DNA from 3 places in the Pseudohongiella acticola genome. Region 2 is predicted to be linked to each of the others. Evidence: predicted binding sites of a transcription regulator. Region 2 holds the regulator's gene; each other region holds the start of a gene.
The links. Region 2 encodes sigma-54, which starts transcription at its own class of promoters, with help from an activator protein. Its sites were predicted from a motif close to ANTGGCATNNANNTTGCTNT; they were not measured.

Region 1 (4,266 bases), on a different contig from region 2:
TCGACACCATGTAATAGCGCATCAATTTCGTCTTGCGATAACAGGTCCTGCATGATTGCGTCTCCAATACCCTATTGCATCACGAAGTTGGTAAACAGCAATTGCTCAATGCCGTCGCGACCAATCTCACGCTGCAGCACCTGATTGACTTCGTCGGTCGCCATCTGTCGCAGCCGCTCGATGCCGGCCGGATCTTCAAACACCAGAATCAGTTGGGCGCTAAGCAGGTTGATCAGGTTATGCCTGATCACAGGCATGTGCTGCGTAACTGCCTGCAGCGCCTCAGCATCACGCGCCATGATCGTCACTGTCGCCTGCATGAAACGTTGTCGACCCTGATGAGGAAAATTGACGATAAATGCAGGTGACAACTCCATATACTGCACAGGCTCACGCGGCGCCACCGGCGGGGGCGCATCGGGGTCAACAACAACTTCTTCGCCACCGCTGAACAGAAAGAACCATGCCCCGCCGCCCGCAGCGGCCAACAGCACAACAGCAATGATGCCTATGAACAGTAATTTTTTACTTTTATTCGCAACCGGAACGGCTTCTTCATCATCATCGGCCATAAATAACTTTCCTGATGTCTACCTGACGTATAGTCACGTTGTACTCTTTGCAGTGAACAGAAGCAAGGCTTGTGCCACTCTCCTGACAAGTTGATAACTTATTAGGAATCAATTATATAGACATTGAGCAAAAAGGCACTCGCCAAATTAGTGACGCCAGCAAGCGAGTTGACAAGAAATATCAGACGGAGCTTTGACGCCTGCCGCGGTGGCTACCGCAGGCAGGGGTTACCGTCAGACAGGGTCAGGGTCAGACCCGGCCAGTGCAGAAGAAGTCAGCCGCAATGCGTTCAGGCGTAGAAATCGATCAGTGATTCGGACCGCACCAGAACCGGATCGCCAGCGGTTTCATCCTGATCACCAGCCCGCTCTGTCCAGTCACCAGCACGCCCTTGCTCACCTTCAGCATCGGCATCCTGCTGTTGTGCCGTCTGATCTGATACTGACACATCGGCCAGGTCCAGTCCCTGTTCCCGGAACAGATCCTGTAACCGGTTCAGTTGTTGCTCCAGCACTTCGCGCACCACTGCGTGCTGGCTAACAAAATTGACGCTGGTCTGCTGGTCTGAGGACATCTGGATCTTGACGGTCAGACTGCCCAGTTCAGGCGGATCCAGGCGGATCTGTGCCGAACTGACACCCTGACTACTCATGACCAGCAACTGCCGCCCCAAGCTGTCTGACCAGCCCTGCTGACCAAACGCAGTGTCCATGGCAAATCGTGGCAGGCCATCGGCGGTGCGAGTGACCGATTGCTGAGTAGCCTGTGATTGCGCCTGTTGTGCAGTTTCTGCCGCCAACATCCGTTGCTCAGGCCGGTTCAGTACGGTGCTGGTGTCAGCCGGCGTCGGCACCTGACTCTGGGTCGAATTGAGGTTTAGCGAAGTATCCAGCCCCGTACCCGTCGACAGAGGAGCGGACAGCTGGCTGGCGACGGCCTGGCTACGCTCCAGTGGAGCACTGGTTTTAATCAGATCTGCCGGTGCCTCCGGACCGCCATCGACCCCATTGCCGTCACCTCGGCCCGCCTGACTGAACTGGATGGACCTGAACACGCTGGCATTTGCTGCATCAGACGAGACCTTCTGCGCGCCTGGATTCAACTGCGTGTCGGTTGCCTGTTTCACTGTGTCAGCGGAATTGGCCAATCCGGCCAAGCCTTCCTCGCCCGCCAGGCCACCCGGAATGCGCGATGCCGGATTTGCAGTTCGCTGACCATCAGTGTCGGCCTCGCCCGTTAACGCGGGATAGCCTTGCCCACTGCCTGTCCCACCCAGAACAGTGGCGCCGTTAGCAGCCACCAGGCCACCGGCGGACAGACCAGCAAGCACCTGTCCGCTATCGCCAGCCGACGTCAACGGTTGCGTTAATACCTGGGCTGGGTTCTGAGCTGTGTTGTCGGCTGAGCCAGGCACTGAGGTCTGAGCCAGTGGCGACACCAATGACTGACCTGAAAGCTGCCCCTGCAATGTCAATAAGTCAGCACCTTCCGACAACTTGCCGGTCGCGCCGTCTGTCAGCAATCGCTGCGCCGGGCTATCTTCTGCCGCGGAATCGGAAGCCCCTGTTACTGCAGCTTCTCCGGTTGGTGACGAGAGCGCAGACAGCCATTGCCGCAACACAGACGGCAAAGATTGGTCATCAACAGGCAAATTATTTCCGCCTGCAAGCGGACCCATGGACATTTGCAGAAGCTCATCAACACTCCAGTCCAGATCGGACAGGGCGCCATCAAACTTGGCCAGCATGTCATCATTTCCAGCATGGGACAAGAGTACCGGGTCCGCGGCAATATCTACGCCGTGTGCGCTCAATAGCGCTCGCAAGTCAGCGGCAAAGCGACCCTCAGGATTGGCTTCACCATCATTGGCGTATGACATAAAAAGCTTATTAATCATGCCATTACCATCGACAGAAGAATCCCCATCGCTGGCCGCCTGGAGCCAGGAATTCGCTGCACCGGCAGCCGGGCCGACGCCATCCCGGGCCTTGCCCGCTGGCGATACCGCGCTAACAACTGACATTAAATCAACAGGTACCAACATGCTCAAATTCCTATTCGTAATTGCCCGGGTGCCTGACCAGTGCCTGCTCACGCAGGCGTGTTGCAGTCTGAAGGACAGGCGCCATTTCAAGAATGACATCAGAGACTCAGCAAGAAACCTGCCAATCTGGGGAAAAGGATTTTACAGAGGGTATTTCGGGGCTGAGCAACCGCGCTACCGTGCTTCCGCGCTTCCCTGCTTCAGGACCAACCTGAATCAGAGGCACGGCGCCGGGAAAATTCGTCGTGATTGCGCTGTTCGTTGCGCGCCTGTTGCACATCGGCGTCGCGCTTCAGTCGTTCGATCATTTTTTCCAGGCTTTTGTGACGGATATCCAATTGACGCCAGTGCTCACGTACCCGCTCCTGATCCTGCTGCATATGATTGATCAGATCACGCTGGTGGCTAATGGCTCGATCCAGTTGCTGGTGAAAACCATCAAACAGTCGCAACCGCTCCACGGTCATGCCTGCCTGGCCTGAGAGCTGCATCTGGTTCCGGTAGTCCTGCTGATACGCGTACAGCTGCGACAGTTTGGTTTCCTCTGCCTGTATGCGCTGCTGCAGCATGGTCAGCGCTCGCCCTGCCTTGTCCGCTTCCAGCTCTGCCAGACGCAGGACAGGTTGCATGCGCTTGACACGGTTCAAGACGCATTACCCGATTGTTTGTCGGGGGCTCCACGGTCGCTGCCACCCAATGTGGTGCGGGGTTGAAGCTGCGTCACATTGCCTGGCGCGTTGGTACCGCCTGCACCCGGCATGGTGCGACCCGGCGCGGGTGAAATCGCTTTGCCCAGACGCGCAACAGCATCAGCCAGACCAACATTCTCAGTCAGACCCTGTTGCAGAAACTGACGCAGGTGCGGCATGCGTTCAATGGCAAAATCGATATCCTTGTCGGCACCCATAGTGTAGGCGCCGACGCTGATCAAATCGCGGTTCTGCTGATAGCGCGAATACACCCGCTTGAATAATTGCGCCTTGGCCAGGTGGTCAGCATTAACCACTGCTGGCATGACACGGCTTATCGACGCTTCAATATCAATTGCCGGGTAATGACCCTGCTCCGCCAGTGTCCGTGATAATACGATGTGACCGTCCAGAATGGCTCGTGCAGAATCGGCGACCGGATCCTGTTGATCATCGCCTTCTGTCAACACGGTATAAAATGCCGTGATGGTGCCTTCGCCACTGTCGGCATTACCGGCTCGCTCCACCAATTGCGGTATGCGCGCAAACACCGACGGTGGATACCCTTTCGTTGCCGGTGGCTCACCGATTGCCAGAGCGATTTCACGTTGTGCCATGGCATAGCGCGTCAGTGAGTCCATCAACATCAGCACGTCTTTGCCCTGATCCCGAAAGCCTTCTGCGATACGCGTGGTGATCATCGCCGCACGCAGGCGCATAAGCGGAGAATCATCCGCCGGCGACGCCACAACGACAGACCGTGCCAGACCTTCTTCAGCCAGAATCTCGTCAATGAATTCCTTGACCTCACGACCCCGCTCACCGATCAGGCCGACGACGATGACGTCGGCTTCGGTGAACCGCGTCATCATGCCGAGCAACACACTTTTACCAACGCCACTGCCGGCGAACAAACCAATGCGCTGGCCCCGGCCCACTGTCAGCAAACCGTTAATGGCG
Region 2 (4,266 bases):
TCAGCGTCAACAGTGGACAGATAGTTGGTCTGCTCGGCCCCAATGGCGCAGGTAAAACCACGTGTTTCTACATGATTGTTGGCCTCGTCAAGGCCGACGCCGGCAATATCCAGCTTAACGACACCGAGCTCTCCGGCCTGCCGATCTATTCACGGGCCCGTCTGGGTGTTGGCTATCTGCCACAGGACTCATCGATTTTTCGCAACCTCAGCGTTGAAGACAATATCATGGCGATCCTGCAGACCCGCAAGGATCTCAGCCCGCCACAGCGCCGGGAAAAAATGGAAAGCCTGTTGCAGGAGTTCCATATCACCCACATACGTCACAACAAAGGCATGAGCCTGTCCGGTGGTGAGCGCAGACGAACCGAAATTGCCCGTGCCCTGGCCAATGATCCGCGCTTCATCCTGCTTGATGAGCCATTTGCCGGCGTCGACCCGATATCGGTTAGCGACATAAAATCAATCATCGAACACTTGAAAATGCGCGGTATCGGTGTTCTGCTGACAGACCACAATGTCAGGGAAACACTGGATATCTGTGAGAAGGCCTATATTGTCAGTGAAGGCGGCATCATTGCCGAGGGCAGCGCCGAACAGATACTGTCCAATCAGAAGGTTCGTGATGTCTATCTGGGCGAGAAATTCCGGATTTGACCTCACGCATCGCAGCCGGACAGAGACAAGTACAGCATCGGCGAAATTTTCCCAGACAAAATTATTGCAAAATAATCCACACATCGGCATGATGCTTGCTTAGCCTAGTAAAAAAGCAAACCTAAACGTGTCGCTGCCAAAGCGGCGCATCAATCAGCGATCCCGCGACAACCGAGCAACAAAGATGTATCTGATGCCATGAAAATTTCGCTCCAGCTAAAGCTTGGTCAACAGCTGACCATGACTCCCCAGCTGCAGCAGGCAATCCGGCTTCTGCAGCTATCCACTCTGGATCTTCAACAGGAAATTCATCAGGCGCTGGAGTCCAACCCCATGCTGGAGGTTGACGAATCCCAGGACGCCGATGGCAGTGACGCCAGCTTCGACAACGACAGCAGCGAGTCAAACTCCCAGTCGGACAGCGGCAAGGACAAGTCCAGCAATAACTCAGATGACACCGGTGACAGCTTCGCCGAACAGTCATCTTCCGATGCGTCTTACGAAGCCAGCGGCGACGAATCGCACTGGGAAGACAGTATCCCGGAGCAGCTGACTGTTGACACCAACTGGGATGACATCTATCAGAACAGCTACACCAGCGGCAGCCCGGCCCCGGACAATGATGAATTTGAGTCCCGTGATGCCGCCTCCGAATCGCTGCAGGACCACCTGCTCTGGCAGTTGAATCTGACCACCATGTCAGACACCGATCGGCTCATCGCCATGGCCATCATCGACGCAGTGGATGCCAACGGCCAGCTCAGCGCCAGTCTGGACTCCATTCTGGAGGGGCTGCAGGAGCATCTGGAGATTGAAGAAGACGAAGTGTTGGCGGTACTGCACCGGATCCAGCACTTTGACCCGGTGGGTGTGGCTGCCCGCGATTTATCCGAATGCCTGCTGATCCAGCTCAATCAGGTACCAGAGACAATGGTCAACGACGCCATTCGCAATGCGCGCACGCTGGTCAAGGACCACCTGCCTCTGCTGGGCAACCGCGACTATGCCCAGGTTATGCGCCTGACCCGGCTCAAGGAACCCGAACTCCGTGATGCCATCGCCATCATCGAAAAGCTGGATCCGCGACCCGGCGCCGACATCGCGCCCTCCTCCGCTACCTACATTGTGCCGGATGTGTTTGTCACCAAGGACCCGCGCAGTGGCCGCTGGCGCGTTGAGCTGAACCCCGAAACGGCTCCCAAACTGCGCATCAATGCGGACTATGCCTCTCTGGTAAAACGCTCGGAGAACAGCACAGACAATAACTACCTGCGCGACAACCTGCAGGAAGCACGCTGGTTTCTGAAAAGCCTGCAGAGCCGCAACGAAACCCTGCTCAAGGTTGCCAGCCGCATAGTCGAGCACCAACAGGGTTTCCTGGAGAAAGGCGAAGAGGCCATGAAACCCCTGGTCCTGCATGACATCGCAGAAGCCGTGGAAATGCACGAATCAACCATTTCCCGGGTGACCACACAGAAGTACATGCACACACCGCGTGGTATCTTCGAACTTAAATATTTTTTCTCCAGCCATGTCAGCACGGCCGGTGGCGGGGAGTGTTCGTCCACGGCCATTCGTGCCCTGATCAAAAAGCTGGTGGTGGCGGAAAACCCACGTAAACCATTGAGCGACAGCAAAATCACGCAGTTGCTTGAAGAACAGGGTATCAACGTCGCCCGACGAACCATCGCCAAGTACCGGGAATCGTTGTCTATACCGCCGTCCAATGAGCGAAAACGACTGGTCTAGCGCATTGCCAGCGGCAGGCCAAGGTTCTAGAATGGCAGCCATCGGAAGATTAGGAAGCCCTGATGCAACTGAGCACAATTCTTAGCCCTGAACGCACCGTCTGTAATATGCCGGGTGTCAGTAAAAAACGTTTTCTGACATCCATCAGTGAACATATCGCAGAAAGCAGCAGCAGCCTGTCAGCAGACGCCATCTATAATGCCTTGTTGGCGCGCGAGCAACTGGGCAGCACGGGCATCGGCAATGGCATTGCCATACCTCATTGCCGGGTTCAGGAGTGCACGCAGATTATCGGCACACTGGTACAACTGGACGAAGGCATTGATTTTGATGCCATTGATTCGCAACAGGTGGATCTGCTGTTCGTGCTGATCGTGCCAGCTGAAGAAACCGACGAACACCTGCGTGTGCTGAGTGGCCTGGCGCGACTGTTCCACCAGGAAACGTTTTGTCAGGCACTGCGCGATGCCAGTAGTAGCGATGAGCTTTACCAGACGGCGATACGCTTCAGCGAGCAATCTCAAAGCTGAGCACCGTCAGGGCCCGGTCGTCGCAATCCGCTGACAGCAAAATCAAATCCAGACCTAATTAAGGCAGGCGAGCAATTGTGAGACTCCTGATCGTAAGCGGCCGCTCCGGTTCCGGCAAAAGCACCGCATTAAACATGCTGGAAGATCATGGCTACTACTGTATCGACAATCTGCCCGCCAGTTTGTTGCCGGCCTTTATCACGCGAATCTCCAGCGAAACTGTGGCCCTGCCTCGCGTTGCAGTCAGCATCGACGCCCGCAATATTCCTGATGACCTGAAGAAAGTGCCTCAGATTATTGTTGATCTGCAGGCATCCAGAATTGACACCGAAATTATTTTTCTGGATGCCAACAGCCCCACCTTGATCAAACGCTTCAGTGAAAGCAGACGCAAACATCCCTTGACCACCGAAAGCATCGGCCTGCGTGAAGCCATCAACAAAGAGCGTGAAATGCTGGAGCCAATTGCGGCACTGGCAGGTCTTTCCATCGACACCAGCACGATGTCGGTTCATGAATTACGTGCCACCGTACGAGCGCGCGTGGTTGAGAAGAAAGATTCGTCGCTGGCACTGATGTTCGAATCATTCGGCTTTAAAAATGGCGTTCCCATTGATGCCGATTTTGTTTTTGATGCCCGCAGCCTGCCTAACCCCTACTGGGACCCGGCACTTCGACCGTTGTGCGGACTGGATGAGCCGGTCAGCCAGTATTTGTCGAGCCAGGACGACGTCAACGCCATGCAGACTGATATTTTTCAGTTTCTGGAAAAGTGGTTGCCACGCATAGAGCGCAGCAATCGCAGCTACCTGACTGTGGCCATCGGGTGCACCGGCGGCCAACACAGATCCGTGTACCTGTGTGAACGTCTGAAGCAGGCATTTACCGGCCGTATCAGTAACCTGCAGGTTGTGCACCGGGAACTCTCACGCAAGGAGGCTGCACAACAGTCATGATTGAAGCCACCATCACTATCTGCAACAAGGCAGGCCTGCATGCCCGTGCCGCTGCCCGACTGGTCGGAACCGCCTCGCAGTTCAATAGCAGCGTTCGCATCGGTAACGAGAAACTGGTTGATGGCAAAAGCATTCTGTCCCTGATGATGCTGGCGGCCAGCAAGGGCACGGTGCTCACTATTATCGTTGATGGCAACGATGAAGCCGATGCACTCCAGGCCATCCAGGACCTGGTGAACAACCGTTTTGAAGAAGGCGAGTGACATGAAAGAACCCCGGTTGAACCGGCGCGCCCGGATTGAGCAGCCCGGGCCTGATGATGGCCCTGGCGATATTGCTGACGAAGGCGAAGAGAGCAAAACGCAACGCAAAAAG
Region 3 (4,266 bases), on a different contig from region 2:
ATTTCAAGTCGTGCTACCAGGCGATGAAACACGGTGCCGATGGTAACGTTGCGCATAACCCGGGTCTTCAGTTCGATCAATCCCGAGCGATGTCTGACGTGCGGGCTGTCCAGTGCCTGCACCGCATTGCGCACGATGTTGAGCACTGCCTGAATAAGTTGTTCGAAGTCTCCTTGCAACTCCGGAATACTGGGATCGTAGTCACGCACCAGGGTAATGTCTCTGTCACTGACTTCAGCATCAACCAGATTGCGGACACGTTCCAGCACTTCATGAACGTTGAGTGAGCTGTACTCCATGGGTTTGCGCGAGCCAACCAGGCGGTCCACCAGTTTGTGAAGGCGATCCGCCTCTTCAATGATGACATTGGTATAGTCAGCCAGCTCGGAGTTGGGCAGCTCACTGGCGAGCAATTGCGCCGCACCCCGGATGCCGCCAAGCGGATTTTTGATTTCATGCGCAAGGCCGCGCACAAGCTCGCGGGTCGTTTCATGAGTTGAAATCAGGGTTTCATCGCGGCTGATTCGCTCAGCATAGTTCATGCTCTGAATTTCTATGACCACTGCCGCGTCCGGAAAGTCGGTCAGTGGCGTCACGGTATAGTCCACCTGCAGGCTCTTGCCATTCGCCAGGTGCAACTGGGTTTTGCGCTTGGTAAAGCTGTGGTGTCCAACAATTGCCTGTCGGATATCGGCAACATCATCATCCGCGTTCAGGAAAATATCGCCGACAAAGGCATTGTTGACCTGTCGGCCGCTGATAGCCAGCAGGCTCTCTGCTGCAAGATTGATATATTGCAGGCGCAGATCCTGGTCCAGCACCAGAATGGAGCTTGCCAGAGTGTCCAATAATCGTCTGTAAGAATTACTACTGGATTGCATGATATGTCGGAATACCTCGTTATATGGGGCAAGGTCATGCAATAAACAAACCACTTTCAGTAAATTGGTTCATTCCGGAGCGTTGTGCAGTGAATGAACATTTATGGCGCGTTTTTTAGCGTTTACCGGTATTGATGGTGATCTCAGGGCGCGCGTGATACATCGAACTATGCACTATGTTGGTGCGTCGCGCAATTTTGCAGGCATGCGTGCTCTTTGGCAAAGCAAAAAAAACGCCCATCGGATATTCCGACAGGCGCTTTTTTATCCACGTACACCGGTGATCGTATTTGCCGGCGTGGCGTGGGCGTTCTTACTTAGCAGCTGTAGTACATATCAAACTCAACCGGGTGGGCTGACATGTTCAGGCGAGTGCAGTCTTGCTGCTTCAGCGCGATGTAGCCATCAATCAGGTCGTCGCAGAATACGCCGCCCTGCTTGAGGAATTCGCGATCCTTGTCCAGTGATTCCAGTGCCTGATCCAGTGAGTAACAAACCTTTGGAATTTCCGCTTCTTCTTCCGGCTCCAGGTCGTACAGGTCCTTGCTGGCGGGGTCGCCAGGGTGGATCTTGTTCTTGATGCCGTCCAGGCCGGCCATCAGCAGCGCGGCGAAGTACAGGTAAGGGTTGGCTGTGCAGTCACCGAAACGCACTTCGATACGGATGGCTTTCGGGTTGCCGCCAAGCACGTACGGAATACGGATGGAAGCTGAACGGTTACGCGATGAGTACGCCAGCAGTGTGGGTGCCTCAAAACCTTTAACCAGACGCTTGTAGCTGTTGGTAGAGGCATTGCCGAAGGCATTCAGTGCCTGGGCGTGCTTGATGATACCGCCGATGTAGAACAGGGCGGTTTCGGACAGGCCTGCATAACCGTCGCCAGCAAACATGTTCTTGCCATCTTTGGAGATGGACATGTGAACATGCATGCCTGAGCCGTTGTCGCCAACCAGTGGCTTGGGCATGAAGGTGGCAGTCTTGCCAAACGCGTGAGCTGTATTCAGCACGCAGTATTTCAGGATCTGAACTTCATCTGCCTTGTAGACCAGTGAGTTGAATTTGGTGCCGATTTCGCACTGACCTGCGTTGCCCACTTCGTGGTGATGCAGTTCAATTTCCAGACCCATGGATTCCATTGTGTCGCACATTGCGCCGCGCAGGTCGCTCAGCGAGTCAACCGGAGGCACGGGGAAATAGCCGCCTTTCACTTTAGGGCGGTGACCCATGTTGCCGCCGTCAATGCTCTTGCCTGACGACCAGGCTGCTTCTTCGCTGCCAATCTTGAAGAAAGCGCCGTCCATTGCCACGTTCCATTTGACTTCGTCAAAGACAAAGAACTCGGGCTCCGGTCCAAAAAACGCCTGATCACCGATGCCGGTTGATTTCAGGTATTCTTCAGCGCGACGTGCCACGGAGCGCGGGTCACGGTTGTAACCCTGCATGGTGCGCGGCTCGATGATGTCGCAGCGCAGGTTAACCTGTATCTCGTCAGCAAACGGATCCAGCACCGCTGTGGTGTCGTCCGGCTTCAGGATCATGTCTGATTCGTTGATGCCCTTCCAGCCAGCGACTGAGGAGCCGTCAAACATAACGCCGTCCATGAAGCCTTCATCTACAACCGCCGCCGGGAAAGTAACGTGCTGCTCCTTACCCTTGGTGTCGGTGAAGCGAAGATCTACCCACTTGACGTCGTTCTCTTTGATTAAATTTAAAGTCTTCTCAGACATTCCTGATCCTCCGTGTGATCGAGAATTGGGTGACGGTTTAAAGTCACAGTTTTAAAATCTGACACAGCCGCTGATTGCTGCCGTTGCTCAGTGTTTATTTTCTTATATGCCGGTCGTGTGCTGGTTCAGCACTCAACAAACCGGGCATTCGGCATTATAATGGCGCTCGCATACCATGCCCGAGTAGCAGTGAATGAGCAAGATATATGCCATTCCTGTTGCTGCCCAGAGCCCCTGTATACGCGGTGCTTGCTGATAACCCGTGTCAGGCTAATGCGCAAAAGCGCACCAAAAAAGTGCGCCAAATTCGAGTTGGCGCCTTTTTGGTGCATAATGCCCTTTTTTGATGCGTCCGTCTCACTATTACAACCGAATTAATTCCGTCAGCTGTCACCGGTTGTCGTCCATTTCGAACACAAGGTCAGTACCATGCTTTATGTTATCCGCTTTTTCCCTGAAATTACCATCAAGACGCGTTCGGTGCGTCAACGACTGATCAAGACACTGCGGCGTAATCTGCGGATACTGATGGGCCGGATCGATTCGCGGATCAGTGTAACCGGTGACTGGGACATTCTGGAAGTGGAAACCAACACTGCAGATGAAACTCTTCTGGCCCAGGTCGTCGACGTGTTACGCAATACGCCGGGAATTTCGCTGATCAGTCAGGTGAGTAAACAGCCGTTGCCGGATTTTGACGGCATATTGACAGAAATTTTGCCTCATTATCGCGATCAATTGCAGGGCCGCAGCTTTGCTGTACGCAGTAAACGTCAAGGCAATCATGACTTCAGCTCCATGGAGCTGGAGCGTTACCTGGGCGCGGCTCTGTTGCGCGAGACCGGCGCGTCCGGGGTCGATCTGAGGCAGCCGGACGTCACCGTGCGTCTGGAAATCCGTCAACAGACCCTGTATGTGGTAACGCAGCAATGGCGCGGGTTGGGCGGATACCCCATGGGGACGCAGGAGCCGGTGTTGTCGCTGATTTCAGGCGGCTTTGATTCGGCGGTGTCGAGTTATCTGTTCATGCGTCGTGGCGTACAGACTCATTTTCTGTTTTTTAACCTGGGTGGCAAGGAGCATGAACTGGCGGTAAAGGAGGTCGCATTGTATCTGTGGATGCGGTTCGGAGCCTCCCATCGTGTCAAATTCATCAGTGTACCGTTTGAGCCGTTGTTGGGCGAGATACTGACCCGGGTAGACAGCGGCCACATGGCTGTTGTGCTAAAGCGCATGATGATTCGTGCGGCTGATCAGATCGCCCGCGAAATGAAGCTGTCGGCACTGGTAACCGGCGAGTGCGTAGCGCAGGTTGCCAGTCAGACCCTGCCCAATCTGAATGTGATCGATCAGGTAACGGATATGCTTGTATTGCGACCCCTGATTGTGACCGACAAACAGGACATTATTGACATGGCGCGGCGCATTGGTACTGAGGAGTTCTCGGCTCAGGTGCCAGAGTATTGTGGTGTGGTATCAGTAAAACCGACCACAAATGCGAAGCTTCAGCGAGTGCTTGAGGAAGAGGCGAAACTGGATATTGAACTGATAAGCGCAGCAGTGGCTGAGCGTGAAGTTCAGATGATTGACCGGGTGGTCGAAGTGCTCGAGCACCGTGACGTTGAGCCCGAGCAGGTCACAGACGTGCCTGCCGGAGC

Region 1: PHACT_RS01880 (flagellar hook-length control protein FliK) is a predicted target of sigma-54. The motif match lies at 2,724-2,743, and genes of this name have one in related genera.
Region 3: glnA (type I glutamate--ammonia ligase) is a predicted target of sigma-54. The motif match lies at 2,803-2,822, and genes of this name have one in related genera.

What each region holds. Positions count from the first base shown of each region.
Region 1 covers NZ_MASR01000001.1:413,277-417,542, forward strand. Annotated here, with positions in the region: gene fliM (flagellar motor switch protein FliM) at 1-53, opposite strand, end outside; gene PHACT_RS01875 (flagellar basal body-associated FliL family protein) at 72-572, opposite strand; gene PHACT_RS01880 (flagellar hook-length control protein FliK) at 863-2,617, opposite strand; gene fliJ (flagellar export protein FliJ) at 2,818-3,264, opposite strand; gene fliI (flagellar protein export ATPase FliI) at 3,261-4,266, opposite strand, start outside.
Region 2 covers NZ_MASR01000003.1:202,703-206,968, forward strand. Annotated here, with positions in the region: gene lptB (LPS export ABC transporter ATP-binding protein) at 1-656, shown strand, start outside; gene PHACT_RS15145 (RNA polymerase factor sigma-54) at 855-2,405, shown strand; gene ptsN (PTS IIA-like nitrogen regulatory protein PtsN) at 2,468-2,935, shown strand; gene rapZ (RNase adapter RapZ) at 3,013-3,891, shown strand; gene PHACT_RS15160 (HPr family phosphocarrier protein) at 3,888-4,154, shown strand; gene yjgA (ribosome biogenesis factor YjgA) at 4,156-4,266, shown strand, end outside.
Region 3 covers NZ_MASR01000001.1:1,601,359-1,605,624, reverse strand. Annotated here, with positions in the region: partial or broken gene glnL (nitrogen regulation protein NR(II)) at 1-881, opposite strand, end outside; gene glnA (type I glutamate--ammonia ligase) at 1,199-2,608, opposite strand; gene thiI (tRNA uracil 4-sulfurtransferase ThiI) at 3,038-4,266, shown strand, end outside.